3 regions of the Salinivibrio sp. SS2 genome follow, and region 2 is predicted to be linked to each of the others. Evidence: predicted binding sites of a transcription regulator. Region 2 holds the regulator's gene; each other region holds the start of a gene.

The links. The regulator CRP, encoded in region 2, controls carbon source genes, mostly activating them, when cyclic AMP is high. The targets are predictions, from matches to a motif close to TGTGANNNNNNTCACA.
Region 1: the regulator CRP is predicted to act here: its motif matches at 8,186-8,201, upstream of cdd (cytidine deaminase).
Region 3: the regulator CRP is predicted to act here: its motif matches at 2,611-2,626, upstream of dinG (ATP-dependent DNA helicase DinG).

What each region holds. Positions count from the first base shown of each region.
Region 1 is NZ_MEBP01000056.1:14,395-24,227, reverse strand. It holds gene BGK46_RS03295 (L,D-transpeptidase family protein) at 1-13, shown strand, start outside; gene BGK46_RS03290 (GNAT family N-acyltransferase) at 104-1,837, opposite strand; gene BGK46_RS03285 (MBL fold metallo-hydrolase) at 2,151-2,795, shown strand; gene BGK46_RS03280 (DUF2982 domain-containing protein) at 2,828-3,511, opposite strand; gene BGK46_RS03275 (hypothetical protein) at 3,828-4,187, shown strand; gene BGK46_RS03270 (hypothetical protein) at 4,489-4,896, shown strand; gene BGK46_RS03265 (hypothetical protein) at 4,914-5,327, opposite strand; gene BGK46_RS03260 (thiopurine S-methyltransferase) at 5,584-6,201, shown strand; gene BGK46_RS03255 (DMT family transporter) at 6,242-7,141, opposite strand; gene cdd (cytidine deaminase) at 7,231-8,127, opposite strand; gene BGK46_RS03245 (ABC transporter substrate-binding protein) at 8,310-9,107, opposite strand; gene BGK46_RS03240 (hypothetical protein) at 9,079-9,825, opposite strand.
Region 2 is NZ_MEBP01000097.1:8,611-18,443, forward strand. It holds gene BGK46_RS11925 (SlyX family protein) at 1-213, shown strand, start outside; gene slyD (peptidylprolyl isomerase) at 309-797, opposite strand; gene BGK46_RS11935 (YheV family putative zinc ribbon protein) at 848-1,051, opposite strand; gene kefB (glutathione-regulated potassium-efflux system protein KefB) at 1,061-2,860, opposite strand; gene kefG (glutathione-regulated potassium-efflux system ancillary protein KefG) at 2,850-3,434, opposite strand; gene BGK46_RS11950 (ABC transporter ATP-binding protein) at 3,611-5,539, shown strand; gene BGK46_RS11955 (TIGR02444 family protein) at 5,482-6,027, shown strand; gene BGK46_RS11960 (hydrolase) at 6,014-6,976, shown strand; gene BGK46_RS11965 (YheU family protein) at 7,124-7,342, shown strand; gene BGK46_RS11970 (phosphoribulokinase) at 7,402-8,271, shown strand; gene crp (cAMP-activated global transcriptional regulator CRP) at 8,523-9,155, shown strand; gene BGK46_RS11980 (hypothetical protein) at 9,285-9,833, shown strand, end outside.
Region 3 is NZ_MEBP01000080.1:184-10,016, reverse strand. It holds gene BGK46_RS09015 (hypothetical protein) at 1-331, shown strand, start outside; gene BGK46_RS09010 (YccT family protein) at 446-1,093, opposite strand; gene BGK46_RS09005 (porin) at 1,197-2,198, opposite strand; gene dinG (ATP-dependent DNA helicase DinG) at 2,719-4,791, shown strand; gene BGK46_RS08995 (sulfite exporter TauE/SafE family protein) at 4,807-5,580, shown strand; gene BGK46_RS08990 (primosomal replication protein) at 5,596-6,150, shown strand; gene BGK46_RS08985 (histone deacetylase family protein) at 6,234-7,139, shown strand; gene BGK46_RS08980 (DUF2496 domain-containing protein) at 7,149-7,334, shown strand; gene BGK46_RS08975 (alanine/glycine:cation symporter family protein) at 7,912-9,342, shown strand; partial or broken gene BGK46_RS08970 (transposase domain-containing protein) at 9,481-9,833, shown strand, end outside.

The DNA.
Region 1 (9,833 bases), on a different contig from region 2:
ACATACTCAGTAGTCCTAATAAGCATCCAGAAGCGGGCGGTCTCTGCATAGACGACGAGGGTCAGCGGCACGAGAGTGTCGCGCCGCTGCATAACGCTGAGATCTATTCGGTTTGATGGGCCAAATGAGGGGCGATATAGCGCTGATAGCGTTTAGCTTTAAGCTTGTTTAAATCAACGAGGACCAAACCATCAATACAGTCGGCAAAGTCAGGATCGACGCCGAAATCTAAAAACTGTACGCCGCCAGGCTCGCATAACTCACTGTACTGCTTGTACAAAGTCGGGATCCCGACGCCAAGGTGATCCAACAGCATTTTGAGCTGTTTGAGATCCCGCTGATAATCATCGCCACTAAAATGGGCAAGTAATTCACTCTCTTTCGCGGCCGCCAAACGGTAGGGGCGTTTAGAGCGTGCGTAATCACTGTCTCCGGCAAAATAGGTACGGTAGAAAAAGATCAGCAACTCTTTGGCCGCTTGTGGCATGGCGTTGCTGATAGTCACTGGGCCAAATAAATATCGATACTGAGGACGCTGGGCCAACAGGGCACCAATACCAAGCCATAGATAGTCGAGACTGCGCTTGCCCCAATACTTGGGCTGCACAAAACTGCGGCCCAGTTCCAATCCCTGAGCAAGAAAAGGTTGCATACCTTGCTCAAAGTCAAACAAGCTGGCGCCGTAGATCCCCTCTATTCCTTGAGCTGCCACGGTTTTTTGGGTATCACACAGCCGATACGCACCGACAATATCCAGCTCGACCGGATCCCAGAGCACAAGGTGCCAATAATGCTGATCGAATTTATCGAGATCGCGTCGAGCTCCCGTCCCTTCTCCGACAGCGCGAAAGGCGACTTCGCGTAAACGCCCAATTTCTCGCATGATGGGTGAGTCGGCTTGATAGTCGATGAGAAAGATCAACTTACCATCGGGGGTTTCTCCAAGCTTTTCACTGGTTTCTAGCGCACGCTTGAGATCTAACCGCGGTTCAGGAGCGGCAATTGCAGCTTCGGTGGGGAATAAACCGGGCTTACCTTTTCCCAATCGGTAGAGGTGTTTGTGAAATAGCTTTACCCGTGTTCTCACCGGGAGATTGGCACTGGGACTGTAGCTATGGTGTGGGATCATTTCACCAATGGTAAAGACGATGGTTTTATTCTCTTGGCGGAACATTTCCTCTACCAAGAGTAAGGTCGACAAGGGTTTGTACACCATGGACGCGCCATAAAAGGTGGCAGAGTTTCGTCCGTCAACATGAATAGGAAGGATTGGGGCCTTAGCTTTGGTCGCCATCCGTAAAAAGCCTTGTTGCCATGGTCCATCTTTAATGCCAGAAGGGGCGACGCGCGACACTTCACCGGCCGGGAAAATAATTAGCGCGCCGTCGTTATCGAGCCATTGATTGATGTTTTGGAGGTTTTCTTTTGGGGTGCGACCGCCCATGTTGTTGACAGGGAGCAGACACGAATGCAAAGGAGTAATTTGCATAAGAAGCTCGTTCGCGATCACTTTTACATCAGGACGTACCGAACGCACCATTTTTAGCAATGCCAAGCCGTCTAACGAGCCTATCGGATGGTTGGCGATAATGACCACGCGCCCCGATTCAGGAATGCGCTCTTTTTCACGATCACTGACGCGGTAGCTGAAATTAAAGTAATCCAGTACCTGCTCGACAAACTCAAACCCTTGTAGGTGAGGGTAACGGTGGGCGAAATCGTGAAACTCCTGCTCGTGTAACAGCCGTCGCAACGTTTTAATCATGGGGCGTTTAAGCCATGCGCGTTGCTCCAGTTTGGGGTAATTCGAAGCTAATACCTTATCAACATCAAACATAGTCAACCTTGCGTCCAGAACCGTGCTCATGCACTGTTTGGTTAGACGTTAAAAACGACATTTGCTTACATCCTCACAGTCTTTAGTGCGAACTCATCACACATAACGCGGTAAAGATCACAAAATAGCCGCTATCTATGGTTGGTGGGGGTCACCATAACCGTATAGGCATCAATGCTAGGTAGGAAAGGTGACAACGGCTTGGCAGCACAGTTGCAAACTCATGACAGCGTGGCATAGTGAGGCCCATATTCATTAGCTTAGACAGAGACGGTTGTGTGTGACACGGCCTCGCGAATAAAAGGGATCTCTCATGGCGTTGCATTACGAGATTGTGCCAGTTACGGCATTTCAACAAAATTGCTCCATCATTTGGTGTGATAAAACCAAGCAAGCTGCCGTTGTCGATCCGGGCGGTGATATTGCGAAAGTGCGCCAAATGATTCATGCACTTGATGTTACAGTAACGAAAATTTTGCTCACTCATGGCCACCTTGATCATGTGGGCGGAACGGTTGAGCTTGCCAAAGCGTTAGATATTCCAGTGATTGGGCCGCATAAAGAAGATGCATTCTGGTTGCAAGCCTTGCCTGCACAGGCGCAGATGTTTGGCTTTGCGCACGCCGAGCCGTTTGAGCCGGACCAATGGCTGGAACAAGGCGATACGGTGACGGTTGGAGAAGGACAATTATCGGTATTATTTACTCCGGGCCACACGCCAGGCCATATTGTTTTTGTGGACGAGCAAGGCCGTACAGCATGGGTTGGCGATGTGCTATTCAATGGCGGGATTGGGCGCACTGATTTTCCGAAAGGAGATCACGCAACCTTGATCAATGCCATCAAAAACACCTTATTGCCGGTAGGGGACGATGTGACTTTCATTCCGGGTCATGGTCCGACGTCCACGTTAGGGCATGAGCGACAAACCAACCCCTTCCTGACCGGCGCGTTTTAGCGCCGTTCGATAGGTAGCTGCGCTCGTCGCTGTCACTCTTGGGCGGCGGCGAGATAGCGTCGCGTCACGCCTACAAAATCCTCCAACGGCCTATCCAATAAATCTTCACTGACAAAAATGTCATAGCCAAGAAGCTCGCGAGTATAACGCATGCGATTGGCGAGCATCGCCATCAGCCCTTTGTATAGAACACCGTTTTCACCGCGATATGGCGTATCGTCAAACATCATATCTTCAAGTGGTTTACTGGGCTTACTGGGGGCACGGCGATAGGCGGTAATTAACAGGGCGCGCTGAGTCATAATAATATGCGTGACCATGCGCAGGCTGATCCCTTCGAGGAGAGCGTCATAGTGCTTGATTTTAATTCCCACCCAAGGGAGAGGCTCACTGATCCCCTCTTGCCGATAAACCTGTGGAATACCGATAGCTGCGATATTTTTCCACTTTAATGCCCATCCCCCGCGAAAACTATGATGCTGTAGGTGCATAAAAGAGAGGGAAAAGGAGAGTTGTACGCGCTGTAGCAACTTATTGATGGTGAAAAAAATGGCGATAATGGCGATCAATCCCAGTACGCCTTGGCCGAATGACAAGGTGGGTTGGATCAGAAAAAAACAAACTAATCCGAATGCAACCGCCATGGCTGCGAGCATACTCCATCGAGCGGCTTCAAATTGCGGAGGATAGATTTTAACCGTTTTTAGCGCGTCCATGATCCTACGTGCAACCTATGGGTAAAAAATCAGCGATGTCGGCGCTCCACTTTGCGGGTGGATGTGCCAACGGGCGACACTCTGTCTCGAGTCGAAAACGTCTCTTCTTTTAACCAGTATACGAGGAAAGTGTCTGATTAGTTTGCCTAAAAAACACTGGATTGGTAAACATTTGTCGCGGAATATCACGATCTTTACGCGTACTCGGGCACACTTACCTACAAAAGAGCGTCAAAATTTGGTATAAAACGCGCTTTGTTTTTCACCCGCTGCATTCAGAGGCTCTGAACGTAGTGCATCGGAGTAGGATGATTGAATGAAAATCTCTCACAAGCGTAAGGTACAATTCAAACTGAACAAGCGTGTAAAGGCAACGTCGCCAGCACGTCAGCGTCCAGTTAAAACTCAGCCAGTTGCCGCAGCAAAGCCTGCACCTGCCGCCGCGCCAGCTGCTGCAAGCGTCTCAGTGTCACTCACGCCAAAGCAACAACAGGTGCTTGATATTGTACAAGCCAACCCAGAAGGGATTAATCCTAAAGGCATCGGTTTGGCTGCCGGTCAAGAAGATAGCAAAGCCGCCTCTTGGGCGACAGGCGCGCTGAAAAAACTCACCGAAGAGGGTGTAGTGGAGCGTGTGCAAGTGGCATCTAACAAGGTTATTTACAAAGCCTGTTAATCGCATTTGCTGGCCCGCTTAAGCTGCTGATGGCGTCGATACCATTAGCGTTTAAGCGGGTTACTCACCCTACCGACCTTCCTTATACGCTTTTCTTATTTTCATGTGGCAATAACGTGAATAATGCAGTGATTTTTCATTGGGTTGTTCTTTTATTGTTAAAAAATCTTGTCATTATTACGCATTCGCGTGATTAAAGCATGATCAGACGCAAAATACTGTATGATCTTCCAGACATCTGTTTAAAACTGCATATAGTAGAGAGACGTCAGTTTTCTTTCTCTGTCTGGAGGTAAAAGCCATGGAAGCGCTGTCTACCCAGCTGAAAACACCGACTGAAGTCGTCTTCGACTACACCCATTTTCTATGCGAAGAACAACAGCCTAACTGGACGTTTGTCGACATATTTCGCAGTTTGTTGCCTGCATTTAATACGGTGCTTGAGCATCACGCCCAACAGGCATTGACCGCTCAAGATCGTCTGCATCAGCAAGCGGCGCAGGTACTCTCATTTCGCAATACAGATACGGTTAACTTAGTGCGCCTTGCCAAATTGGCTCAGCAACAAAGTATTCGCGAGCTAACCATTTTGATGCCGTATGCACTGGACTACCGTCAAATGGAGGCAATTAGCGACCAAACGGGTGCACTGTTGGAGTACAGCAACGAAAATCGTGAGTGGGTACGCCTCACTTTTCCTTCTGTTTAACGTCTCGACGAATTGCTTCAATGGCAGTGCAACACGGCTGGATTTACAAACGCCACCCACTGTGTCCCTGTTTCATAGTGAGTGATTTTCTCGGCTTGCGGTGAAAAGGCCAACACAGCGCAAGAGGTATTGGCTTTCACAGCACCTTCCACGAGTGCGCAGTCATCGTAACCGTTACGGCTGCGAATCACTCTCACTTGATTAGGATGAATTCCCCATTGCTGAAGATATTTGGCCGTAAATGTACGCGGTGGATTGATGACAGTGACCCATTTGGGCTGTCGTGACTTGAGCGCTAATGCTCGCATCATCGCTTGCCAATGAGTTTGTCGTGCATCTTGCATCGCATACGTGGCGGTGTGCGTTAACGGCGCGGTATTGGTTGCGTGATGTACGGGCTTAATATTGGTAAGAGATGATGTCGTGTACATGCGGATACCTGTATATATGATCAATACTGTATAAAAGAACAGTATTATTAAATCTGACCGTTGGCAAGTTGCCTGATGATTAATTTGTGATCAGGATCGTTATCTCTATCGTGTTGTGATCGGAAAGGCGATAGCCGAACAAGGAGCGTTCGTGAACAAAACGACACTGTTTGTAGAGACGAGGGACCGGCCGCCTCTCTGCATCGTCAGGGAATTCAGATATAATCAAGGACTTTTAAATTGAGTCGGAGAGAGCATGGAGCAAGAGTTTTGGCATCAACGTTGGGCCGAAAATCAAATTGGCTTTCATCGCGATAGCGTACACCCCATGTTGATGGCGTATTGGTCTGCACTAAACCCGCGTTTGGACGAGGAAGTGCTGGTTCCGTTGTGTGGTAAGTCTATCGATTTGAATTGGCTAGCCGAGCGTCATGAGCGTGTGGTTGGGGTAGAGCTTAGTGATATCGCGGTACGCGCTTTTTTCTCTGAAAACCTTTACACACCGCAAGTGTATACGGCACCTTCTGGACACACGCATTATTGCTTTGACGAATTAGAGTTGATCAGTGGTGATTTCTTTACTGCGCGTTTGCAGCCGGCACCGTTAATTTATGATCGGGCGGCGTTAGTGGCAATGCCTCCATCGATGCGTCAGCAGTATGTTGATCGCGTCACTTCCTTACTGGCCCCAGGTGGTCGCATGTTGCTTGTCACTCTGTTTTATCCACAAAGTGATGATCATCCGCCATTCTCTATGGATGAACAGCTGGTTAGACAGACCTATCAAGGTATGAAAGTGACCTTGCTCGATACCTGTACCGAACCCTGTGGTGAGCGAGGGGAGCAAGTCTGGCTGATTCAAGCCGCTGAATAATGATAAAAAAGGGCCATCAGGCCCTTTTTTATCGAGTACGTTACGCTGGTTTGGCTTTGGTGGCGTGATACTGACGGGATTCCCAGTGCGTGATAAAGAACACGGCGGCGATAATAATGCCGGCCCCTAACCATAATCGACCGGGTGGAACCCAGCTAAAGACTAACCAGCCAAACAACACATTTAACGGCAATTTGGCGTGATCAAACGGCTGAACAAATGAAGCATCTGCAACGGCATAGGCCTTGGCGATGGCCCATTGGGCTAAGGCGGTGAGCAGGCCAGCACCGATCAGCATCCACCATGCTGTCGCACTCGCTGGTAGCGTCCAATCCGGTACGGCAAGCACCAAATTAAAAGGCGTGATCAATAGCAACAGGTAGACCACCATAGTTGTTGGCGGATCATAGGCGGATAAACGTTTGACCATCAGCGAATAGGTGGCCCAAAAAAATGCAGCGCCGACAGGCAATAAGGTGGCCCACGTAAATCCTTCTGACCAAGGCTCCAAGATAATCATCGCACCACAGAAACCCGCGAGGGTTGCTAAGCTGCGAGCGATACCGACACGTTCTCGTAAAAATAACCCAGAACCGATGGTGGCAAACAAGGGAGAAGTCATCAGTAGAGCAATACCTTGCCAGATCGGTACGGGGTAGGCGAGGGCCCACAGCCACAGTTGAATGCCAATCACCGAGATAAACACGCGCAGACAGTGTTTTCCTAAATGTTCTGTTTTTAATGCGTGGCGTACACCCAGCTGTTTCAGCCACGGGATCATGGCAACCAGTGCGATCGCATATTGAATAAAGGCAACGGTGGTTGACGGCAAGCCGAGTTTAAAACTGACGTATTGTGACAGGCTATTAACCAGCGCAAAACAGAGGCCGGCGATCAACATCCAGGCAGCACCTTGGATGGGATTATGAATTTGTTTCATCGCTGTGGTTATCCGAAAAAAGATGCTCGGATAGTAGCGTAAAACAGGCCGCAGAGCGACTAGAAATCAATGCGGCCTGATGTTTTGTATTAAGCTCTTAACCCTGCATATAACAAGGGAATGTCGGGATTAATGGCATCCAAGCTCGCTTGGGTATCGGCCAGATGGCTCACGGTACTGTTCACCACTTCGGCTAATGCCACAGAGGCAATCTTATCCCACGAGTAGTCCGCCATATTGGCGGCAATTAAAGCAACTTGAAGCGGAGGCAAACTCGGATTAAAGGCCGCATTCTCGGCATACATTCCTTTAAATACACGGCCATCGCTTGTTTCAATCGCGACACCGCTGTAGTTGCCCGAATAAGGTGCATGGCTAATGTTCGCCGCTTCAACGGCTTGTTTAAGCAGAGGATCGTCAATATCGTCCGCCGTTAAGCCTTGCGTTTGGTCGGCAAGCAGTCGCGCTTCAATACCTAGGTCGGCAGGGCCAAATGCTTCGGGAAGATAAGTGTGCAGTGATTTAGCGTCCGATTTAGGCAGTTGAATCACTAAGTCCTCAGCACCATTTAACTCATTCATAAACTGGCGACAATGGCCGCAAGGACTGTAATTAATGGTGATGTCGGTTAAGCGCGTCGCCCCTTTGGTCCATGCGTGGCTGATCGCAGATTGCTCTGCATGCACGGTTTGTCCGAGTTGAACGCCAGTCAGTTCGATATTTGCACCTAGGTATAACGTGCCATCTTCTCCTCTGACAATCGCCCCAACATTGAAACGAGAAATGGGTGTCACAGCATAGGCTGCGGCCAGCGGGAGTAAAGCAAGGCGCAATGCCGTGCCAGACAGGCCACTCGCGGCTTCCATATCTGCCACTTGCGCGGGCGTAAAGGTCGCATCAAACGCCGATGCGTGAAGCCATTCGGAGACGGTGCTCTGTAGTGAGTCTGGCAATTGTGTCAGTGCGTCAATGAGTGCGGTTCGCATAGCATCACTTCTAAATGGTTAACGGCCTATCAGTGTAGAGAAGCGATCTTGATAAATGTGTGAGTAATATCACGCATACAATGCAAACATAATCTTGTTGCTCAAACTTAGAGTGACGTCAACATTTTTAAGCCTGTAAATACAGTCACTATGATTGCTTTTAAATACAGTCGTGAAGCTTGCTATTCCGGTTGCCAGTCCACGTAGGGGCGATGAACTTTATAATACTCACGCGCTAATGCGCCACTGTCACGCAGGCGAGTGATCAACGCGGTAAGGTAGGCATCAATGGCCTGACCTTTCTCTCCTTTGGGGATCACAAATACATCTTGAAAATCAGCAAAATGTGCGCGGCGAATATTGGTTAGCCCTAACTGCTTGAGCATCATATCGGCTTCTTCTTGTGCCCAAACAAACCCATCAATGCGGCCAGCGGCGAGACGGCGCAAGGATTGTTCTATGCCGTGCGAACGTTCGACTTTAAACGGCATGTAGTAGGGCACTGCCTCAATCGTATAAGGTTTCGGATTAGCCCATAGGACATCAACGGGGAGGGGATTATTTTTATGGGTATATAAAACATGGGTGACATCGCCAAACGACTCACTGCTAAATGCAAAGGGCAAATCAGTGACTGTTTTCGTTGGGCGCACGGCGGGCAGCATTAAATCGGCACTACCTCGTACGATGCCATTAATCGCGCGATGAATGGGAAATACGGTGATCTCGATTTGTGTGTTCGGATCTTGGTCATCAAGAAAGCGTACAAAATCCACGAATGGCCCTGACCCGTCAAGGTTTATCAGTCCCGGGAGCTCCCCCATGTGGATCACCAATGTGTGTGTGGGGGCGTCACTGTTCGATGGCTGCGCCTGTATCGGTGACGGCCCTATCAAGAAAAGCACTAACGCGCTGAGCAGAGCGCCGACTCGTCCTGCTTGGATCGACATATTAAGGTTGCCAATCATCATAGGGAGCATGAATTTTCCTGTGTTGCTGCTCTAGCTCACCGCTTTCGATGAGAGGTGTGAGCAATTGGGTTAGGTAGGCATCGATCTCTTCTCCCGCTTCACCTTTCGGGATCATAAAGACATCTTCCATATCCGCGAATAACTTGCGCTTAATATCGGTATAGCCAAGCTCTCTCAACACTTGGTCGGCTTCGGTTTGCGCCCAAATAAAGGCATCTATCCTGCCATTATGCAGCCGTTTAAGTGACTGGCGTATGCTGTGAGAGCGGACCACTTCAAAATCAAAGTCATGAGGAATGGATTCAATAATGTAACCATCTGGATTGGCTTTTAGCAGCGTTGCATTCAGTGGCTTAGATTTATGGGTATAGAGCACGTGCGGAACAACGCCAAAAGAGACGGTGCTAAAGGCAAAGGGTAGATCACTGATATCTTCTTTTAATGGACGAATAGCAGGGAGCGCGATATCGGCTTGGCCTCGAGAGATATTGTTGATCGCGCGAAAAATTGGATAAATGCTGATCGTGATGTCTGTACTCGGATCTTGGGCGTCGAGATAACGAGCAAAATCGACAAAGGCGCCGGAGCCATCAAAATTAATCAGTCCCGGAATTTCTCCCATGTGCAAGGTTATCGTGCGGTTCGCTTCCTGTTGAGCCAATGCTGAGAGACTGATCAACATGGCGACTAGCGTGACAACAACCAATGATACTGATTTCGTGAGCATAGGCCCCT
Region 2 (9,833 bases):
ATTGGCAAATTACAGCAACAAATTGACGATCTAGAGTGCAAGGTCGCGTTTCAAGAAGACACAATAGAACAGCTCAATGACGCTCTCACCCAACAGCAAGGCGATATTGAGCGTATGACAGTGCAAATTCAGTATTTGGTCGGCAAACTGAAGGACGTTGCGCCGGCCAACATCGCCAGCCAATCGGAAGAAACCCCACCGCCGCATTATTAATGGCCAAGCGCTGGTGTCGATACACGCCTAAAGACGGCGGATATGAAATAAAAAAAGGCGCCAAACCGGCGCCTTTTCTCGTTGCTAATCACTGATTAGTGATCGTGACCGCAGCCACCTTCTTGGTGAATATGGCCATGAGCAATTTCATCTTCGGTTGCTGCACGTAGATCAACCACTTCCACAGAGAATGACAGAGTTTGGCCTGCCAGCATGTGGTTGGCATCAACAACAACTTCGTCACCGTCAACTTCGGTGACTTCAACCGGGATCTGACCTTGGTCAGTTTCCGCCATAAAGCGCATGCCGACTTCCACTTGGTCTACGCCTTGGAATACGTTCGCCGGTACGCGTTGTACCATGGCTTCTTGATACTCACCGTATGCATCGTCAGGACCTACGGTCACTTCAAACGCGTCGCCTTTCTCACGACCTTCCAGTGCCTTTTCCAGACCAACGATCAGGTTACGGTGACCGTGTAGGTACTGGAGGGGTTCTTGCGCTGTTGATTCATCAACTAACGCACCGTCTTCATTTTTTACTTGGTAGGCCAGGCTGACCACCACATCATTTGCAATTTTCATGCTCGCTCCGAGACCGGAAGGTTAATGGACTGCCGATGATAACGGATTCCCTACTCCGGTTTAAAGATCCCAATGACATTCTCTGCCGGCGGGGTTTCAGACTGTGACTGCTGTGCCGAATCCGGAAGCCGACTCTCATGGTAATCGCAGCTGACACATTCCACTTTGTCAATATTGTTTTCGCGCCAAACTCGCAAGGTGTCTTGACGCTGACATTTGGGGCACGCCGCCCCGGCAATAAAGCGCTTTTTCACAATTCCATCCTATTCATCTCGGTTCCAACTCTGGTGGCGCTCAATATCACCACGCATTTCCCGATCAAAGATCTCTTCCAATTCTTTACGCGCCTCTTTCACGCGTGAAGCGGCGGCCATATCTTCATTATGTTGGGGTAAGAGGTCTTGCAATACCCGCATATCTAGCTTGCGGAACAACACCTCGGCACGTTTTGCTTTATAAGGGTGCATTCCCAAAGACTCTAGCGTCTGTCGACCTAAATCAAGCGCGCCAAGAAATGTCTCCCGCGACAAGGTTTCAACGCCTAAGCCCATGAGCTGATAAGCCTCAACCCGACTTCGTGCTCGCGCTAATATCTTTAAGTTAGGGAAATGCTGCTGACAAAGATCAACAATCTCCATCACTTCATCCGGCGAGTCGGTGCAAATCACAATCGCCTCTGCGCTTTGCGCCCCTGCCGCCCGAAGTAAATCAAGCTGCGTCGCATCACCGTAATACACATCATACCCGAACTTGCGTAATAGCTTGATTTGGGTGGGATCACGTTCCAAGATGGTGACACCAATTTTGTTGGCAAACATCAACCGACCGACCACCTGACCAAACCGACCAAAGCCCGCGATGATGACGCGCGCGTCATGTTGATCAAATTGCGTCTGTGGCGGTAACTCCTCTGGTTCATTAAAAGTGCGTTCAAACCAGCGTTGCTGCAAGGTAAGCATCAAGGGGGTGGTCATCATCGACAGACTCACCACCACCAGCAAGAAGGCATTCAATTCTTGGCTAAGCAACCCTTCTGCGCGTGCCGCCGTAAAGATCACGAAAGCAAATTCACCGCCTTGGCTAAGCAACACTGCCATTTGACTGCGCGCTTTAGGTGCCACACCAAATAGACGCGCAAGCAGATAGATAAGTAACGCCTTACCGCACACCAGTGCAAGTACCGCACCGAGCAAAGTCAGCGGATATTCAAGCAGTAGACCGAGATCCACCGCCATCCCGACCGCAATAAAAAACAGCCCTAACAGCAACCCTTTAAAGGGGTCGATGGCGGTTTCGAGTTCGTGGCGATACTCACTCTCCGCAAGCAGCACACCTGCTAGGAACGAACCTAACGCCATCGAAAGACCCAACTGCTGCATCGCAAGCGCAATGCCAATCACCAAGGCCAGTGCTGCCACGTTAAACAGCTCGCTGACCCCGCTCATGACCACCAAACGGAATAGAGGCCGAAGCAAGAAGTGCCCGCCAACCAACAGTGCGCCAATGCCCATAAACATCCATAGCACATCTAACCAGCTGCCGAGGCTGCCTCCTGCCAGTGCGGGCATCATCGCCAACATAGGGATGACCGCGATATCTTGAAACAACAGAATCGCAAACCCTGCTTGACCGGATTCACTGCGCATAAGGCGCTGATCTTCCATAATTTTCATCGCAATGGCGGTAGAGGAAAGCGCCATGGCCATACCCACAATAAAGCCCTGCCGTTCCGTCAGTCCGAACATCACCCCGACGGCACCTATCACCAAGGTAGTCACCACCACTTGGCTGCCGCCCAGGCCCAGTATCGGCCGGCGCATCTGCAGCAGTTTTTTAGGATTTAGCTCCAAGCCAATCAGAAACAGCAGCAATACCACCCCGAATTCAGAAAAATGGAGAATAGACTCCACATCGCTGATAAGCCCGAGCCCCCATGGACCAATCACGATGCCGGCCATCAGATAGCCTAATACCGAGCCCATCCCTAACCGCTGCGCGAGTGGGACGGCAATCACCGCCGCTAACAGGAAAATAAAGGCCGCGGAAAGCAAGTTATGCTCCATGCTCACCTCCCGCATGGGCGAGCGGATCACGAATCCAATCGGCATACAGTTCCGCAAACGCATCCCGATCGGCATCACTCACACGACGAGCCCAGTGCAAGACCAGCGGCGGGAGCCACGTCATGCGGCACAGGGCGGCGGTCAACTCAAACGGTTGGAGAAGCTCTTGCATCGAATACTTGTTGTATCCGCTTTTGGTGAACGCCTCAGCCGCCCCTCCGGTGGTGACGACAAAACGGCAGGTTTTTCCTGCTAGCGCATCGCCTCCCTCGCCATGTGCAAAACCTTTGCCTAGCACCACATCAATCCATTCTTTCAACAACGCCGGACAGGAATACATTTGTAGCGGGTGTTGAAAAACAATCACATCAGCTTGTTGCACCCGTCGGCGCTCATCGTGCACATCAACCACAAAGTCGGGATAAGTTGCGTAAATATCGTGAACAGTCACATGCGGAAACGAAGAGATAGCGGCAAGCAGACGTCGGTTCGCCACCGACTGATCAGGGTCGGGATGGGCAAAGATCACCAACACCGACGCGGGGTCTTGATGTGCATCCTTGTCATTGGGCATAGGCATCCTTGTTATCACGGCAAGAGTCAGTTTTCATGCTTGTTTTTAACCTTAACACACAAAACACACAACACAGATCGCGCCAGTTAGGCCGACTGACGGGGAAATTTGGCAATCCCCGCACCAAGCTGGTATAACGACGACGCACCCAAACCACACTAGCGCACTGAATAATCATGATTAGCTTTTCTGACATCCAATTACTGCGCGGTGGCAAGCCACTGCTCGATCATACCTCTGCCACCATCCATCCCGGCGACAAAGTCGGATTGGTCGGCAAAAACGGCTGTGGCAAATCCAGCTTGTTTGCACTGCTTCGCCACCAGCTGACGTTAGATGCGGGCAGCTATCATTATCCTAGCCAATGGCAAGTAGCTTGGGTGGCACAAGAAACGCCCGCACTGGAAAAAAGTGCGCTCGAGTATGTCATTGATGGCGATGCCGAATACCGTGAACTGCAGATGGCCTTAGCGGATGCGGAACAAAGTGATGACGGTCATGCCGTGGCGACCTTACACGATAAACTGGATGCCATTGGTGGCTACAGTATTGAGGCGCGCGCCGCCAGTTTGCTCGACGGTTTGGGCTTTAGTCAGGCGCAAATGCAATGGTCACTCACGCAATTTTCGGGCGGCTGGCGGATGCGCTTAAACCTTGCCCAAGCACTGCTGTGTCGTTCCGACCTCTTGCTGCTTGATGAGCCAACCAACCACCTCGATTTAGATGCCGTGATGTGGCTGGAAAAGTGGCTGCAGCAATACCCCGGTACCTTGGTGCTGATTTCCCACGACCGGGACTTTTTGGATCCTGTCGTCAACCGTATTATTCATATTGAGCATCAACAGCTAAATGAATACACGGGCAATTATTCCGACTTCGAGCAGATGCGGGCGCAGAAGCTGGCGCAACAACAAGCGCAGTTTGAAAAGCAAAAAAAGCAGATTGCCCACATGCAATCTTACATCGACCGCTTTCGTTATAAAGCCTCAAAGGCGCGCCAAGCGCAAAGCCGGATTAAGGCACTGGAGCGGATGGAAAAGGTGTTGCCGGCGCAATACGATAATCCATTTAGTTTTACCTTTTTCACCCCAGATGCGCTCCCAAATCCTATCTTGATGATGGACAAAGTCGCTGCGGGGTACGACAAGACACCGATTGTGGAAAATATCCGCCTCAACCTGGTCCCTGGCGCGCGTATTGGTTTGTTAGGCCGCAATGGTGCGGGTAAGTCTACGCTGATCAAACTTCTTGCTGGCACCTTGCCAGCCATGGCCGGTGAGCTCAGTTACTCCCAAGGGGTAAAAATTGGCTATTTTGCGCAGCATCAACTCGACACGTTGCGCATTGACGAAACCCCACTGCAACATATGAATCGCCTTGCGCCCACCACAGCCGAGCAAACGCTACGTGACTTCTTAGGGCGCTTTGGCTTTCAGGGTGATAAAGCGCTTGAGACCATTGGCCCCTTTTCGGGAGGCGAGAAGGCACGCTTGGTATTAGCGTTATTGGTGTGGCAAAAGCCTAACCTGCTGCTGCTTGACGAACCGACTAACCACCTTGATTTAGATATGCGCCAAGCCTTGACGCTTGCCCTACAATCGTTTGAAGGGGCGATGGTGATCGTAAGCCATGATCGCTTTTTGCTGCGCGCGACCACCGACGATCTTTATCTTGTCGACAACGGCGCGGTGCAACCCTTTGACGGTGACTTACACGACTACCATCGCTGGCTTGGCGAGCAACAGCGTGCCGACCGCGCGGAAAGTAAAAAACAAAACGCCGATGACAAAGCCGCCCCCCAGCAACGTCAGGTCGATCGTAAGGCACAAAAGCGTCGCGAGGCCGAACTTCGCCAAAAAACAGCGCCACTTCGTAAAAAAATTGACAGCCTAGACACAAAAATCGAACAGCTCTCTGCCATTATTGCCGATGCAGAGACCAAACTGGCCGACCCAACAATTTATGGCGCAGACCAAAAAGCCCAACTCGCGGAACAATTACAACGCCAGGCTGATGCCAAATCAGCGCTGGAAGAGGTAGAGCAAGAATGGATGGAGCGACAGGAAGAACTGGAAGCCATGGAGGCGGCATTCAATCAAGCCTAATTCCCGGCCAAGCGAATGCAGCCGACCTGTGGCAGTTTTGTTTGCAACACTATGGCAAGCAAGACGTCAAACAGGCGTGTCTTAAATTGCAAGATCAGCATCAGGGCAACGTCAACCTTGCCCTGTTGCTGGCTTGGCTGGAAAGCCATGGCTATGGCCTAGCCCCAGAGAGCCTCAGCCAACTTAAACAATCGCTCAGCCGCTCTGAGCATTTGCTGATTGCCTACCGCAACCTACGTCGCGATATCAAACCGCGCGTTGGCGCGGGACAATATAAAAAAATGCTGAATTTCGAGCTCAGCCTCGAGAAGTTCCAACAACAAGACCTCATCCACGCCTTGAATCAACAAACATGGCTGACCGAGTCGCCCTCGCCGTTGGCGTATTATTGCCGTCAGCTCTCGCCCTCGGCCAAATCGCTCTATCCCACTCTGCGCGCCGGTGTGGTTAAAGAAGATGATCAAGGAGACGCTAATGACGCCCTTTGAACCGATTCCCAGCGCCCGTAATCCTCATCTACAAACCATCATGCCACGGCTGATGCGGCGGCAACCCGTGATCTCCCCTTTGTGGCAACAGCTGGATTTACCGGATGGTGATTTCGTCGATCTCGCTTGGACACAGACGCCTCAGCCCGGCCAACCGATAGTGGTGCTTTTTCATGGCCTCGCTGGCAGTTTTCATAGCCCGTACGCGAATGGATTACTGGCTGCTTTTCAGCGCCAAGGCTGGTGCGGTGTGGTGATGCACTTTCGTAGTTGCAGTGGCCGCTTAAACCGCGTCCCGCGCACTTATCACTCAGGCGAGACACAGGATGCGCGCTATTTTTTGACCACATTGCGCATGCGTTATCCTCAGCATCCCATTCATGCCGTGGGCGTATCGCTAGGCGGCAACATGCTGGTGCGCTATTTGGCAGAGTATGCGGATGATCCGATTGTCTCCAGCGGCTGCGCAGTGTCACCCCCCTTAGACCTTGCCGCCTGCTCGTTACGCATTCAGCAAGGGTTCTCACGTGTCTACCAAGCGTACCTACTCCGCTCGATGCGGCAAACCCTGTCAGATAAGCTTACGCGACACGCCCAAGTAGGTCGCTGGCAAGCTGGCGAGCAGCCCCGTATTTCGACCTTATTCGAGTTTGATCAAACCGTCACCGCACCACTGCATGGGTTTGAGGACGCACATCATTACTACCAGCAATGCAGTGGCTTATCCGTATTGCCTGCGATCCGCGCCCCTTTGACCATCATTCATGCCAAAGACGATCCTTTTATGACTGATGCGGTGATCCCAACCACGCCATTACCGGCCAATATACGCTATCAACTCACTGACCATGGCGGACATGTTGGGTTTGTCACTGGCCATTGGCGTGCACCGCGTTTATGGTTGGAAGAGGCAGTGCCCGCGTGGATAGCTGAGCAACTCGGCACCTGATGCCCCAATCGTCACGATAAATTGTGACTAAATCGACATAGACACACTGCACCTACACGCATAATTCGGTAAAATGGGAGCTAATTCACAACCTAAGCATGGAGATGGCGTCCGTGCCATCCCGATGTCAGCAAAAGGTGATGTAGTATGATGGTTCCATGGCAATCTGTGCCAGCCGAGACCTTGACCAATTTAATTGAACACTTTGTGTTGCGGGAAGGGACAGATTACGGTGAGCAGGAAGTCAGCTTTGCTGAGAAAGTTGAACAAGTGCGTGAACAATTAAAATCCGGCGACGCCGTGATTGTATACTCTGAGCTGCATGAGACAGTGGATATTCGTCGTCAGCGCGATCTCAGACCGTAACACCGCCTCCCCTTGTGGGCTGCGGTGTAAATTCAGACTGATCAATGACAGGGCTCGTCATGTCGGCTAAACACCCAATCATCGCTGTGACCGGTTCATCCGGCGCAGGCACAACCACGACCTCCGAAGCGTTTCGTAAGATGTTCAATATGATGAACATCAAAGCCTCTTGGTTAGAGGGCGATAGCTTTCACCGCTTCACGCGGCCAGAAATGGATGTTGAGATCCGTAAAGCCCGTGAACAAGGTCGTCATATTAGCTACTTTGGTCCCACGGCCAACGACTTCCCACGCCTTGAGCAATTTTTTAAAGAATATGGCGAACAAGGCACAGGTAAATACCGTCGTTATCTACACACCTTTGATGAAGCCGTGCCTTATAACCAAATGCCGGGCACCTTCACCCCCTGGCAAGATCTGCCTGAAAATACCGACGTATTATTTTATGAAGGCTTGCATGGCGGGGTGGTGGATGGTGACGTCAATGTCGCCCAACATGTTGATTTACTAATCGGCATGGTGCCTATCGTTAACTTGGAGTGGATTCAAAAGTTTGTCCGCGATACGCGCGACCGAGGCCATTCCCGCGAGGCTGTCACGGACTCGATCGTGCGCTCCATGGATGATTATTTGCACTACATTACGCCGCAGTTTTCTCGCACACATATTAACTTCCAACGTGTCCCGACCGTAGACACATCCAACCCGCTGAATGCAAAAGGGATCCCTTCACTCGACGAAAGCTTTGTTGTGATCCGCTTTCGTGGCATGAAGAACGTCGATTTTCCTTATTTACTGCAAATGATCAGTGGCGCCTTTATGTCTCGGCACAACACGCTGGTCGTGCCCGGCGGTAAAATGGGATTTGCGATGGAGCTGATTATTCGCCCCTTGATCCAACAGTTGATTGAGAAAGGCAAGATAGGTTAACCGCCGTAGCGCACTTAACGTGTATTACTTCTCAGGTCGTGATCTTAGCCACATTTTTGCCGATTTTTTAGGCGGTTGGCTTAGATCAAAATCAAGAAATCCAGATAGAAAAAAGATACACTCTTGTTAACATACAGTGAGCTTGTAGCCTGCGCCAAGACCTCGTATTCTGTGCATTGGACTGATGGGTTTCCATTCAGACAAAGACAGGACGTCGTTGCCGGGCAACACATGCAGAGGAAATAAGTTATATGGTTCCAGGAAAACCTCAAACAGACCCTACACTCGAGTGGTTCCTTTCACATTGTCATATTCACAAGTACCCGTCCAAAAGTACTCTGATCCATGCAGGGGAAAAGGCGGAGACCTTGTACTACATCGTGAAAGGTTCTGTGGCCGTACTAATCAAAGATGAAGAAGGCAAGGAGATGATCCTGTCTTACCTTAACCAAGGTGACTTCATCGGCGAACTTGGTCTGTTCGAAGAGGACCAAGAGCGCACCGCATGGGTACGTGCGAAATCACCTTGCGAAGTGGCAGAAATTTCATTCAAGAAATTCCGCCAGCTGATCCAAGTTAACCCAGACATTTTGATGCGTCTGTCCTCTCAGATGGCGCGTCGCCTGCAAGTGACCAGCCAGAAAGTGGGAGACCTTGCCTTCCTGGACGTGACCGGCCGCATTGCGCAAACCCTACTTAACTTGGCGAAGCAACCTGACGCCATGACTCACCCTGACGGCATGCAAATCAAGATCACACGTCAAGAGATTGGTCAGATTGTTGGTTGTTCGCGTGAGACGGTTGGGCGTATCCTTAAAATGCTGGAAGAGCAGAACCTTATCTCAGCTCACGGTAAAACCATTGTGGTTTACGGCACACGCTAATCCTCGCGTGTTGCGACAAAACCGGCGCTTTTGCGTCGGTTTTTTTGTTTTTATTGACTGGAAACTAATTACCTAAGTTCTACACTTCAGAAACGACCCATCTAACAACTGATTAACAGGATGTCGTTTATGAGAAGCTTACGTCAAACCCTTGCTGCATTGCTACTCGCGGCGGTTTCTTCAACTGCTGCGGCGAATATCACCATTGTCCATCCAGAACCACGGGCTGGCTCTGCCCTCGATTTATACGCTATCGACTTGATTGAGTTTTTAGCGGAAAAATCGGGTGAGTCTGTCACTTTACAGGCCTTTCAAGGCCAAATTGGCTCTCAGTCTCGTAAAGTGGAAATGCTAAAACAAGGACGACTGACGGTAGATTGGCTCGGGGCCGACCGTACCCTTGAGTCAGAGTTACTTCCCATCCGTTATCCAGTCTTTCGGGGTCTATTAGGCCATCGCTTGTTCATTACCAATCAAGCCACCGAACCCAAGCTTGCACAAATCAGTGACCAAGCTGGGCTCAATAATCTGACCATGATCCAAGGGCAAGGCTGGGCGGATGTGAAGGTCTTGCAGTCGGCGGGATTTCGGGTTCGAGAAATCTCAAGCTTTGAGAATATCTTTAAAGGCGTCGATACCGGACGGGCCGACCTCTTCCCGCGTGCGCTTATCGAGCCT
Region 3 (9,833 bases), on a different contig from region 2:
CGAGCAAGCGGAGCTGATCGCAACCTTAACCACTCGATTACGAGAAGATTGGGAAAAGGAATGCGATAATCTCAATGTGACTGACTTAATTAAAGAAAGTCAAAGCCTGCCAGGCGCGATTCGTTGCCTCGGCGATCGTTTGGAGAAAGTGGACGCCTCTTTGTGTGCCATGGATTTGGAAATCTACGGCCTGTGCGCCGATTGTGAGAGCCAAATACCGCTCAGTGATTTGATGCACGATGCGGCAGAGCAACGTTGTCCTCAATGTCGTACATCAAATTATTACCATCACGATCCCGCGCAGCGTCGTGTTGCGACGGACCCTCACTAAATCGGTGATGCTGTGTCGGTCTACTTTCGCTTGTAGCCTATCTCTCGCTGTTTAAGCGACGAACGCCCAGCTTTGGCTGGGCTTTTTTTTGCGTTTGCGTCAAACGAAGCCACATTATTCTTGGTCAATAATCCAGCGGCGGAAAGACTTGCGTTCTTGATCGCTAGCTTTGGTATACCAAAGTTTAAGTTGTGAGAGCGCATCGCCCTTGATGGATGCTTTGCCTTCCTCATCCACTTCGACCAAAACATCATTGAGGTTTTTGCTTTCACCTTGGTCGAAAATAATGCCATTGGCACGGTTATAGTCAGCCACTAACGCTTCCATATCCGCGTATGCAGCAAAGCCGTCACCTTTAAGCTCAGTCGCGTTCAACGGCATCACCTCGCCACTCTCAAACTCCGCTTGCCATTGTGGGCCTGAAGCAAAATAGTTAGTTGCCTGACTATGCACCCGTAGATTGGTATCAATATTGAGTGTCGCATCGCGCCCATCTACATTTATTTCAAATATATAAGGACGAGAGGTAAAGACTACATCTTTACTGCCGCGCTTCACTTCCCCTTCATAGCGCATCACTAACTGGTGTGTGCCATCGCTTAGTTCAACACTTTGCTGAGGCGCCCAGCTGTCAAATTCCACTTCGGTGCCGTCAATCACTAAAAACTCGACACCCCGTGCTGAGGTAATCGTTGCGGCCTGAGCGACACCTGATAACAGGGTAACCCCCAGCGCTAGCCCAGCCCATTTCAACTGCTTCATTATTCTTTTCTCACTGATTCGCCAAAACCATGAATAAAAAAGCCGCCCGAGGGCGGCTTTTTAAAACGAGTGCTACATACTGTAGCGGTATCGTTAAGCTCGATTAGAACTTAACTTCCATACCTGCAACGTAGCCTAGGTCAGCATTATCTGCGTTAGTATCGCCGATTTCAGCATAAACCTTTGCATTGCTATGCAGTGCATAAGTTACGTTTGCGTAGTAACCATTGACGTTGTCACCTTTCTCAGGATCTTGGCGATCCCAACCAGCGGCAAACGTAGTGTTACCCATGGTGTAGTCAGCTGCTAACGAGAAGGCGTCTGTGTTAATAACGTCGTTTGCACCACCAATCGCGTCTGCTTGTACGTTACCGTATGAAGCTGCTAGGCTCACGTTCTCAATGCCCGCATACTCAACTTCGAACTGATAGCCAGTAACATCTACTGCAGTAGCAGTAGTGGCATTGCCGATCTTAACACTACCGTCGTCAGCTTTGTAATAGTAACCACGGACGTCGAAGTCAGCTACGCGGTAGCCTAGACGAGCATCAACAACAGACAGCTCTGCAGTACCGTCGTCTTCGCCATCGCTCTTCTGATATGTTGATACACCACCATAAAGGGTACCGTTGTCATAAATGTATTTAGCAACTTGGTCACCGTGGCTGGTTTCTTCAACGCCAAATGAAACTTTTGATAGCTCATAGTCCTTCGTGATGCCGATGTCATCACTCAGCAGATATTGGCGACCGAAGGTAATTTGGCCGAAGCTATCGCTTTTAAAACCAACATACAGCTCTTTATTTTCAACGTTACCGTTTGTTGGATTTTCAGTAAGAGCTTCCTCGGATTCGAACTCAAATGACATACCAGCCAGTACGCTCATTTCAGGCGACACTGCAACTTCAGTATTAACAGCAAGGTCGCCGTCATCTAGACGCCACATACCATCTTTGTCATTGCCGATATCTTGGAAGTACTGAACTTCAGCTGCACCAGATAGGTCTACTTTAACGCCGTCTGCGTCATATAGGTTGATGCTTGCAGATGCTGAGCCAGCAGCCAGCAGAGCTGGAACTGCCATTGCTAGAATAGTCTTTTTCATGGTTAATCCACTGCCTTTTCTATTTAGTCATTATGAGTTCCTTTATGGAACTCTGTTATATGGTGGCTGTCATAATGCTACAAAGAACAAAATGCCAATCCACTGAAACTTCGTGGCTAATCGTGCAGAACAATCTTGGTTCTGTCAACTGGCCCGAAATCGCGTAGATCATAACCCACGAGACTTGAAAAACAAAGATTTAGAGAGCCGCCGTGAATGGAGATCACACTCCACGGCTAATCATTAATCAATTTTGATGAAATTTAACCACAACCAATATTAGAACAAAAAACTAAAATATAACAAAAAAAACATAAAAACAGAATAAAAAACCATTCAATAGCTTAAAAGTGGTGCTTTCCCGAAAAACAAACAGAACAGCAAGATAGAGCAAATTGGTTCAATATAAATTCGTGATTGGGATCTCATTAATGTAAAGAAATCTTGCAGTTCGGGATCGTTTTCACGTTTTTGAGTCGTGCTATACTGCGCGCCATTCTCCCTTAAGCCGGACATATTGATGCTCAGCCCTGCCGTAAAATCAGACATCCGCGCCTGCTATCAAACCCTACAAGCGCAACTTCCCCATTTTGTCCCTAGAAAGGTACAAAACTATCTCGTGGCAGAGCTTGCAAAAACGCTAGCAGGCGATTACGACAACAAGCGCCGGCTATTTGTGGCGGAGGCGGGTACGGGTGTGGGCAAATCGATGGCCTATCTTATGGGGGCCATCCCCTTTGCGCTAAACAACAATAAAAAAGTGGTGATTTCGACCGCGACAGTGGCTTTGCAAGAGCAGTTAGCCAATAAAGACATTCCATTTTTTCGTCGCATCTGCCCAAAACCGTTTGATTTTATTCTGGCAAAAGGGCGTCAACGATATTGCTGTGCACACAAATTGAGTGCGGTGGCGGATACAGACAGCATCCAAGGCGCGCTGTTCACCCAAAAGCCCAAGCAAAACGAGCAATGGCTACTCAATGACATGTACTCAGCATTCAGCCGAGGAAAGTGGGATGGCGACCGCGATAGCTGGCCCAAGCCGATTGCCGATCATCTCTGGCAAGCCATTGTATCGGACAAACATACTTGCCACGCTGGGTTGCACGCTCATCGTCAGTGCCCCTTCGCCAAAGCGCGCGAGGCGATGGACAAAGCGGATGTCGTGGTCGTCAATCACAGTCTGTTACTGGCCGATCTCGAGCTAGGTGGCGGGGTGATCTTGCCCGAGCCAGAGCAATGTCTTTATATGATTGATGAAGCCCACCATTTGCCGACGGTCGCACGCGACTTTTCTGCCGCCAATGCCAGTTTACTCGGGGCGACTGGATGGCTGGAAAAGCTCAACCAAGCCACGGTTAAGCTCGGTAATACCGCGGATATGAAGCGCGCAAACCACTTCGTGGATAGCTTATTAGACGCGATCCAAGTGCTGATCCCCACTTTACGCGACACCAACCAAATTATTAGTGGTTTACCCCTCAATGAGGATGGCTGCTACCGTTTTGTTGATGGCGAACTGCCTGACGCCTTGGTAGAACCCTGCCAGCAATTGAAGCAGGCGAGTAAAAAAGCCAACCAGAGCTTGGCGAAAATTCACGATTTGATCAACGAGCGACTGAAAGAAAATGACATATCGGCCAAGCTCGCCGACCCTGCGCTTGCGGAAAGTGCCTTTTTCTTACAACGGCTTGAGAACCTAGAAAAAGTCTGGTCACTGATGGCACAACCCAACGCAAACAAAGGTGCACCTCTCGCGCGCTGGGTACAGCGTTGCCAAGAGCGCGAAGATGACCGCTGGGTCCACGTCTCACCGTTAGAAGTCGGCTGGCGTCTTGATCAAATGCTGTGGTCACGGGCAGCTGGCGTCGGACTGTTTTCTGCCACATTGCGCGCACTCAATCAGTTTAGCTATTTTTGTCGCCAAGTCGGTCTAAGCGAAAACGATGGCACGCGCTATTTGGCGTTACCCTCCCCCTTTGACTATGCCAATCAAGCAAGACTGATAGTGCCTGCGATGCCCTGTGAGCCACAAGCAAAACAGTTTACCGATGTGCTTGGCGACAAAGTGCTTGAGTATTTGGAAGGCGAAACCGCATCACTGGTGCTATTCGCCTCCTATTGGCAAATGCATCAAGTGGCTAAAACCTTGGAGCCGCACTGTCGCCGTCATCAATGGCAACTGCTCTGCCAAGGCACCCTGTCACGCAGTGCACTGTTAGAACAACACAAAAAGGCGGTTGCCGCCGGGAAAACCAGTATTATTTTTGGGACCGGCAGTTTTTCTGAAGGGCTAGATTTACCCGGCAACCTACTGACAAACTTGATTATTACAAAAATTCCCTTTGCTGTGCCCACCTCACCGGTGGAAGAGGCCCACGCCGAATACATTGAAAAATGTGGTGGCAATCCGTTTTTGCAAATTTCGGTTCCCGAGGCAAGTAAAAAGCTAGTGCAATCGGTCGGGCGTTTACTGCGCAAAGAGGAAGACTCTGGTAGAGTGGTGCTTCTTGACCGGCGTATTATCACCCGCAGATATGGCCAATCATTACTCGACTCGCTACCACCCTTTAAGCGCGTCGTCGAACAATAACTAGAAAGAATTCACATGCTTGAACTGATTGACCTCTCTACCCTAATTATTTTAGGGCTTACGGCGTTTGTCGCCGGCTTTATTGATGCGGTAGCTGGCGGTGGTGGAATGCTCACTGTCCCCGCCTTGCTTTCCTTAGGCTTGCCGCCACATATTGCCTTAGGGACCAATAAACTTGCCGCCACTTTTGCGTCAAGCACCGCGGCCTTTACCTATTACAAGAAGCGGCTTTTTTCGCCTCGGTTCTGGCAGCATGCCTTTTGGGGGACCTTAATCGGTGCCACGTTAGGCACTTTGTTGGTCGACGTATTGAGCACCGAGTGGCTTGAAAAGGCGATTCCTTTGGTGGTGCTGATCGCTGCGGTTTATACGGTATGGCACCCTCAGCCCAAGGTCGATAACCATAAATTGCCCACGCCCTGCCCGAAGCTCCCCATTAAGCAATGGGGGCAAGGCCTCTCACTGGGCTTTTACGATGGGGTGGCAGGGCCTGGAACGGGCGCGTTTTGGACAGTCTCGACCATGTCGATGTATCGCATGAACATTTTGCTGTCATCGGGACTTGCCAAGGCAATGAATTTTACCAGTAATTTCACTTCCTTGGTTGCCTTTGCACTGCTCGGGCATGTTAACTGGGCACTCGGACTGACCATGGGTGTCTGCTTAATGTTAGGCGCTTTTATTGGGGCCCATTCTGCCATTCGCTTTGGTAGCCGATTTATCCGTCCGATTTTTGTCACGGCCGTGGTCGTGCTCGCGGGTAAGCTTGCATTAGACGCATGGTTTTAAGGTAATTTAATCATCATGAAAGCCCAGCTCGAAACAATGCATCAGTTACTCGACCAACTGGCCAAGCGTGCCGCTGAGGTCGATAGACGTCGCGGAGAAGCAAACGCGCCTTTGTTCTCTATTCAGCTTTTTCAGTGCCAAGGCAAGCTGCTTACCCCTTGTGTAAACGAAGCGCAAGGGCTGCTTAATGTGATGCGACGCGACGACGAGCAAGGGCTATTGACCGAAGCAAGAGCGACACATATTTGTGAAACCTTATTGGCACAAATCAGTGCACTGCAACGTGAGCTGGCGACGCTACCATTACGTAAACAAGAACAAGCGACCCGTGGACGTCGACGCCAATCCATAGGTGAACTTTACCAAGAGCTCGCCAAACACCAAGATTGGGAACGACGCTTGGAAGACAAGCTCAGAGATGCGAACGCCAGCGTCGATGCAGCAAGCACTCCGGCAGTCCGCCAAGACTACCAGAAGCAAGTTTTAGCCCTAGAGCAACGCTTAGCCCGTTGCCGCCAAGCTCGCGAGCGTATTGAAAGTACCATCAGTTATCGTGAGCGCAATACCTAGGGGCGCACGGGGTAAATCCAACATCATAGTAAATCTGTTACGGCATTAGCCAATACGCGCAAATCAGCACAAAGGAGCTTAGGGTGTTACCTCTGATTTACCATCCTATTTATTCTGACTTCCCGCTCCCTGAAGGTCATAGGTATCCCCTTCAGAAGTACCGCCTTCTATACGAGCGTCTCAGCGCATGCAACTTGCCAGTCACGTTCGATCAGCCGACAGCGGCAGACCGTCGGGTGATCGAACCCGTGCATGACCACGGCTATATCAGTCACTTAATCAAAGGCGAGCTACCGCTGGCCAAAATGCGTCGAATCGGTTTTCCATGGAGTGAGGCCTTAATCACGCGTAGTCTTACCTCGTTAGGCGGCACTACATTGACCGTTGACCATGCGCTTGAGACCGGACTTGCTATTCATCTAACCGGTGGTTACCACCACGCTCACTACGATTTTGGCAGTGGTTTCTGCTTATTTAATGACTTAATGATTGCGGCACGCCACGCATTGTCTCACAGTGGTATAGATAGGGTGTTAATTGTTGATTGTGACGTACACCATGGCGATGGAACAGCTGCGTTAGCGGCAGATCACCCTGATATCATCACCTTTTCAGTTCATTGTGAGAAGAATTTCCCCTCCCGTAAACCACCGTCGACAATCGATTTACCGCTACCTAAAGGCACCGGTGATGATGACTATCTCGGCGCATTTTTGCCCTTGCTCGAACTCGCCATCGCGCAGTATCGTCCTGACATGATCATTTATGACGCCGGAGTCGACATTCATCGGGACGATGCGCTCGGCTATCTCGACGTCTCAACAGACGGTATCTATCAACGCGATCTAGGCGTACTCTCGTGTTGCAAGCACAACCAAATTCCTGTCGCGGCAGTCATTGGTGGCGGTTATCACGATAATCACGACAACCTCGTCCCACTCCATGAACAATTGATCCGTGCCGCGTTACGCGTGACCGAAAAACAATAAGGAGCCCTCATGAACAAAGACGCATCCCACACTCCGAGCGGCCTTGAGAACGCTCCCGATGACGTTAAGCTCGCCGTCGACCTGATTTATTTGCTCGAAAGCCATCACATTGATGTCGACGTTGCACTGTCAGCGCTTGACATGGTTAAAGCGGACTTGCTCAATAAAAAAGGCAGCGCATCGACACAAAACTAGGCAGGCATGGCTTGCTCACTTCATTCGTGTGGCGACATTTTCATCAAGCCCACGTGTTTTTGATCACAATTTTACGCGCGCTGACATAGTCCGTCTTTAGTCGCTTTTAACGAAAATTTATGCAACATAGCATTTTACTAAATCGCGTAAGTTCAAGTAATTAGCATGAAAAGCATTACATTTTATTTACAGTCAATATCACCAAAATCAACATATTGAGCAGGTTAATTTTTAATCAAACCGCCCTTCTCATAGTGTTTTGTCTCACAAATATCGGTATTATCCGGTGCGCTCCGCGTTGTGTACCTACTCATTCAATCAAGGTGCATAACTAACGTGAGAGCACTCTGGCAACAGTCGAGCATGGATTCAAAATGCTGTTGCACACCACGCTGGTTCCACGTTAGGCCACCAACCTAACCGCCCCTCAAGATGGGGACCAGCTGTTCGCCTGCATGGACTGCAGTTAAGTCACATGGACAGTGGTTGTCGGCCTTGACGCTTGTCGTCACCTTTGCAAACACTCGACTTTTCAAGCTCAAGGCGTCTCCCAACAGACGAAAAACAGAGTTTTATGATGGAACTACTAGAAAACCTATTTGTGTCCATAGTCGATACAGGTAACAGCCTCCTTTGGGGAAGCGTACTGATTTACTTATTGATTGGTCTAGGTCTGTACTTCACTGTACGTTCCGGCTTTATTCAATTCCGTAACTTTGGTCACATGTTCAAACTCATGGCCAATAGCCGCGATGGCGCCTCAGGCGGCATTTCCTCTTTCCAAGCATTTAGCACCAGCTTGGCAGCACGCGTGGGTACCGGAAACATGGCCGGTGTCGCTGTGGCGATTTACTTAGGTGGCCCTGGCGCTATCTTCTGGATGTGGTTAACCGCATTGGTCGGTATGGCCACCAGCTTTGTCGAGTCCACCCTCGCGCAAGCTTATAAAGTCAACCACAAAGACAACAGCTATCGTGGTGGTCCGGCGTATTACATTGAAAAAGGTCTTGGTCAGCGTTGGCTCGGTATCGCTTTCGCCGTGTGTCTGATTATTGCATTCGGCTTGGCCTTTAACGGGGTACAATCCAACTCAATTGCCGCTGCAATGAATACGGCATTTGGGGTCAATGAACTCGCTGTCGGGATCGCAATTACACTGGTCACCGCACCGGTTATTTTTGGTGGCATGCGCTCAGTGGCACGTGTAGCGGAGCTTATCGTTCCGTTCATGGCACTTGCATATCTTGCCGTGGCACTGTTTGTCGTTGCGATGAATATCGAGCAGCTTCCTGCCGTTATCTCGATGATCGTTAAGAGTGCACTGGGCGTTGAACAAGCTGCCGGTGGTGCAATGGGTTATGCTATTGCGCAAGCAATGATGCAAGGTATCAAACGCGGCCTGTTCTCAAACGAAGCCGGTATGGGTTCCGCACCCAATGCCGCAGCAACAGCCACTACTAAGCCTAACCACCCTGCTGCACAAGGCTATGTTCAAATGTTGGGGGTGTTTGTCGACACCATTGTGATCTGTACTGCAACCGCCTCGATTATCTTGATGTCTGGCATGCTCGACCCAGAGAGTGGTCTTACCGGCATTGCACTGACTCAAGAAGCGTTGGTGAGCCAAGTGGGTGACTGGGGTGCAGGCTTTATTGCCATTGCAATTTTGTTGTTCGCCTTTACGTCTATCATTGCGAACTACTCGTATGGTGAATCTAACATCGAGTATATCTTTAAGTGTCGTAAAGCCATCACTTTGTACCGTATCGCGGTTCTCTCTATGGTATTGGTGGGGTCAATTACTGACTTGCCGTTGATCTGGAGTTTTGCTGACTTATCGATGGGTATGATGGCGGTGATCAACTTAGTGGCGATTGCGCTACTATCTGGCATTGCGTTTGCGTTGATGAAAGATTATGAAGACCAACGCCGAGCGGGTAAGAAGCCAACGTTTGATCGTACTAAGTTCCCGAAACTGGACAAGCAAATCGATAAAGACGTGTGGTAACGACACCGATCTGTCGGTATCAACCTACAAAAACCACCGCTCAAGCGGTAATGCCGATCAGTTAAGCAAAAAATGATCGGTTGAACGATCCTGAGAGGGTGTCAAAATCCGAGTGTTTCTGCACACTCGGATTTTTTTATGTTCTTAAGACAAGCCCTCGACCGAATACATCAATTCTCTGCTGACCAACTCAATGGTCTATCCGATCTCCTTTGCCCTGAACTCATTCACCAATGTCTTGAGGACACAGGCGTCGCGACGATTCGTAAGCGTAGGCTCCCCATGGAATTGATGGTATGGAGCGTTGTGGGAATGTCACTTTATCGGCATCTATCGATGAGTAAGGTGGTATCTCAGCTAGATATATTGCTACCGGGCAAGAAACCCTTTGTTGCGCCGAGTGCGGTTATCCATGCCCGTAAGAAGTTGGGGCACAAGCCAGTCGAAGCGGTGTTCAACCAAACTCAGCAATTGTGGCATGAGAAGACCCC